DNA from 2 places in the Streptomyces sp. NPDC052040 genome. Region 1 is predicted to be linked to the other one. Evidence: riboswitches for the same ligand, from Rfam matches in the RefSeq annotation. Region 1 holds a riboswitch; the other holds the start of a gene.
What was found. Region 1 has a riboswitch for thiamine pyrophosphate ahead of ACIHAA_RS04095 (purine-cytosine permease family protein). Riboswitches for the same ligand answer to the same signal wherever they lie in the genome.
Positions count from the first base shown of each region.

Region 2: linked by a shared signal. The riboswitch ahead of ACIHAA_RS16720 (thiamine ABC transporter substrate binding subunit) and the one ahead of ACIHAA_RS04095 (purine-cytosine permease family protein) in region 1 are both predicted to bind thiamine pyrophosphate.

Region 1 covers NZ_JBIUBV010000001.1:959,977-962,169, forward strand. Annotated here, with positions in the region: gene ACIHAA_RS04095 (purine-cytosine permease family protein) at 1-948, opposite strand, end outside; TPP riboswitch at 940-1,034, opposite strand; gene ACIHAA_RS04100 (endonuclease) at 1,194-1,850, opposite strand; gene ACIHAA_RS04105 (DUF3140 domain-containing protein) at 1,858-2,193, opposite strand, start outside.
Region 2 covers NZ_JBIUBV010000007.1:125,059-127,251, forward strand. Annotated here, with positions in the region: gene ACIHAA_RS16720 (thiamine ABC transporter substrate binding subunit) at 1-742, opposite strand, end outside; TPP riboswitch at 821-926, opposite strand; gene rlmN (23S rRNA (adenine(2503)-C(2))-methyltransferase RlmN) at 1,005-2,111, opposite strand.

The DNA of each region.
Region 1 (2,193 bases):
CGCGTTGCTGCACAGCGCCGCCAGCGCCACGGCCAGCAGCCCGAAGGCGCTCGCCGCGCCCCCGCCCAGCAGGGTGTCCACCCCCGCGGCCGTCTGGTCGGTCAGCACGGAGGCACCCCACAGACCGAGCGCCTGCACGGCGGTGAAGGACACCACAAGACCGAGGAGCGTGTACCAGAACATCCGGGACCGCGAGGTGTCGCGCGGCAGATAACGGCTGAAGTCACTGGCGTACGGCGCCCAGGACAGCGCCAGACTGAGGGCGATGGTGCTGGTCAGAATGAAGGCGCCCGCCCGGTCGGCGCCGTGCACGGAACCGGTCGTGGCCGGGTGGACGCTGCCGGACATCCGCAGGGCGAGCAGCGCGAAGGCGGCCGCGAGCACAAAGGTCATCACGATCTGGAGGCGGTGGATCGCCTCGTAGCCGAGGACACCCAGCACCCCCTGCGCCAGCATGATCGCCAGGACGCCCAGCCAGAACGGCCAGCCGCACAGCCGGGCGAGCGCATCGCCGCCGAAGAGACCGATCAGGGCGTCCCAGGCGATGGACGACAGCCACTGCAACACACCGGGCAGCGCCACGGCCCGCCCGAACGCGAGCCGGGCGAGCGGCAGCTGCCCGGCGCCGGTGCGGCTGCCCCAGGTGCTCAGACACGCGGTGGGCACCGCGCCGAGCACCGTGCCGAGCACGACGGCGACGAGCGCGGTGGTGACATCGAGGCCCAGCGAGATGCCGATGGTCCCGGTGAACACACCGGTCATGGTCAGATTGGGCGCGAACCACACGGTGAACAGCCGACCGGCCCCGCCGTAGCGATTGCTCTCGGGGACCGGCTCGATACCGTGCCCCTCGATCCGGAGGTCGCCGGGAGCGCTCGGCATCCGGCCGTCGAAGACGGCTCGCCGGGCGTCGGCGGGCAGCCCGCCGGGAACATGCGCCAAAGGCATGGAAGACATCCCTCCGCCAGTACGAACTGGTTCAGGTTCGACGGGTGTGATCTCAGCCCCTGGAGGGGGCACCCCGTGTCCGGTACGGCGGCAAGACTAACCCGAGCCCCGGGATATGCCCTACGCAAGCAGCCGCCGCCCGGAATCCGGCGGCGGTCCGCTTGCCCTGGGTACCCGGTCGCCAACTCCCCGTGTCACGCGGCACGGGGAGTTGGCGCCCGGGCGCCCGGGCACCGCTTGGTGACCTATGCCGCGTGTTCCACGATCTCGCGGGCCATCTTCCGGTCCAGGGCGGCGCGCACCAGCGCGGCGGACAGCACCGCCGGTTCGGTGTCCCCGGCGAGCCGGACCAGTCGGCCCGGGTCCCTGGGCAGCCCCAGCCGCTCCGCCCCCGACAGGGCCTTGGCGTCCAGATAGGGCGCCACCTCCGGCCAGACCCGCTGCACCTCCCGTAGGAAGATGTCGGCGCCGGCGGGCCCCACCCCGGGGACCTCCTGGAGCAGTGAGCGCAGCGCCCGCACGTCTCCGTCGGCCTCCTTGCGCATGCGCCGCAGATCGCCGCCCCAACGTTCCGTCAGAAGCTGTGCGCCATCGCCGAGTTGGGTCGCCGTCCGCTCGTCGTAGCGCCGGTATCCGCCCCGGCCCAGCGCGTCCACCCGCTCCTGCCAGGAGGCGTCGGCCATCCGGCGGGGATCCCGCAGACCCGCGTCCGTCAGCGCCCGCACCGTCTCCAGAGCGATGGAGGTACGGATGCGGGCGCTGAGCAGCAGGGCCATCAGCAGCAGCCGGTAGAGCGGCTGAGGGGTGTCCTTCAGCGGGATGCCCGCTTCCTCGGCGTAGGTGCGGCCGTGGTCGTGGACGAGTTCCGCCACCACCCGGTCCTGGGTGTCCCGGCGGGCCACGGCGGACTCACGCCCCGGCTCTGAGCGGGTCGTGGCCGATCGCCATCAGACGCCTTCGCCGTGCGTCGGCAGCACCATCGGTACTCCCGGCGTCCCCGGCGTCCCCGGCGTCCCCGGCATTCCCGCCATCCCCGGTGTGCTCGCCGTTCCCGTCCCGGGTGACCTCGGCGGCTGCCCGGTCGGGGTGGTCGGTGACGGTCTCCACCACCTCGTACATCACCTGGATGTCGGCGTCGGTGAGATCCGTGCGCCGCTTCTGGAGGATGGCGAGGACATGCTCCCCGGTGGGCGCTTCCGTCCCCTCCTCCGGCGGTCCGGTGCCCTCGGCGGCTTCCTGGATCCG
Region 2 (2,193 bases), on a different contig from region 1:
AGGAGGCGTAGGAGACGACCAGGGGCCGGTCGCCGCCCGCCTTGCGGCCCGCGGCGGAACCGGAGAACTCCTGCTCGTAGGCCTGCTCCCAGCCGTCGACCACCTTCACCCCGTTGTCCTTGAGCTTCTTCCAGTAGCCCTGCCACCCGCTGTCGCCGTAGCGGGCGGCGGTGCCCAGCAGGAAGCCCAGGCCCGGGGAGGAGGTGGAGGCGTTCTCGGTGACCAGGAGGTTCCGGTACGCGGGCTTGGTGAGGTCGTCGAGGGAGGACGGCGGGGCGAGCCGGTGGTCGGCGAAGTACTTCTTGTCGTAGTTGACGCAGATGTCGCCGTAGTCGACCGGGGTGACCCGGTGCTTGTCGCCGTCCAACTGGTACTGCGCGCCGACCTGTTCGAGCCCCTTCGCCTTGTACGGCTGGAAGAGGCCGTTGTCGAGGGCCCGGGACAGCAGGGTGTTGTCGACGCCGAAGAGGACGTCGCCCTGCGGGTTGTCCTTGGTGAGGATCGCCTTGTTGACGGCCTGGCCCGCGTCGCCGTCGGTGAGGACCCGGACCCGGTAGCCGGACTCCTTCTCGAACGCCGCGATGACGCTCTTGGAGGCGGCCCACGAGTCATGGCTGACCAGGGTGACCGTCTTGGAGTCGCCGCCGCCGGCGGCGCCGGATCCGGACGATCCGCACGCGGTCAGCGTGACCAGGCCAAGCCCTGCGGCGACGGCCGCGAACTGCCGTGCGGTGATGCTCACTGGATTCCTCCTGGAGGTGACCAGGAAGAGACGCGGCCCCGCCCGGGATCCCGAAGGGCCCCGGGCGGGGCGCAACAGCTTGAGTGAAGACCGAACTCCCTACCCAGAATGACCTGGGCGAGGTTCAGAGGGTCTGCGGGCTGTCCCGCACTCTCAGCGCTGTGGCGCTCCCCTGTCGGAATACAAAGGTGACTGTGAAGTTGTGGACCGCGCGGCCAACCCGGGACGGCGGGACGACCGCGGGACACGGACGCCCTTCAGACTACCGCTCGGTGGCCGCCAGCTGACCACACGCTCCGTCGATCTCCTGGCCACGGGTGTCCCGGACGGTCACCGGCACCCCGTGCGCGGCGATCGCCTCGACGAACGCCTTCTCGTCCTCGGGCCGCGACGCGGTCCACTTGGAGCCGGGCGTCGGGTTCAGCGGGATCAGGTTGACGTGCACGGGCCTGCCCCGCAGGAGCCGTCCGAGCCGGTCGCCGCGCCACGCCTGGTCGTTGATGTCCCGGATCACGGCGTACTCGATGGACAGCCGCCGCCCGGACCTCTCCACGTACTCGAATCCGGCGTCGAGGACCTCGCGCACCTTCCACCGGGTGTTGACCGGCACCAGGGTGTCGCGCAGCTCGTCGTCCGGGGCGTGCAGGGAGATCGCGAGACGGCACTTGAAGCCCTCGTCGGCGAAGCGGTGGATGGCCGGGACCAGGCCCACCGTCGACACGGTGATCCCGCGCTGCGACAGCCCGAGCCCGTCCGGCGCCGGATCGGTCAGGGCACGGATGGCGCCGGTGACACGCTTGTAGTTGGCGAGGGGCTCGCCCATGCCCATGAAGACGATGTTCGACAGCCGGGCCGGGCCGCCGGGGATCTCGCCGTCGCGCAGCGCCCGCATGCCGTCCACGATCTGGTGGACGATCTCCGCGGTGGACAGATTGCGGTCCAGACCGGCCTGGCCGGTGGCGCAGAACGGGCAGTTCATACCGCACCCGGCCTGGGAGCTGATGCACATGGTCACCCGGTCCGGGTAGCGCATCAGCACGGACTCCACCAGCGTCCCGTCGAACAGCCGCCACAGCGTCTTGCGGGTGGTGTCCTGGTCCGTCGACAGATGCCGGACGACCGTCATCAGCTCCGGAAGCAGCGCCTCCTGGAGCCCGGCCCGCGCGGAGGCGGGGATGTCGGTCCACTGCTCCGGGTCGTGCGAGTACCGCGCGAAGTAGTGCTGCGAGAGCTGCCGGGCGCGGAACGGCTTCTCGCCGATCGCGGCGACCGCCTCCTTGCGCTCGGCGGGCGTGAGATCGGCAAGATGCCGCGGCGGCTTCTTGGCACCGCGCGGCGCGACAAAAGTGAGTTCTCCGGGCTTGGGCATGGTGGTACCAGTGTCGCAGATCCACTCGGGTGACCCGCGGCCCAGCGGCAGGGGGCCCGGACGGGCCTTGCTGCTGTCCGCG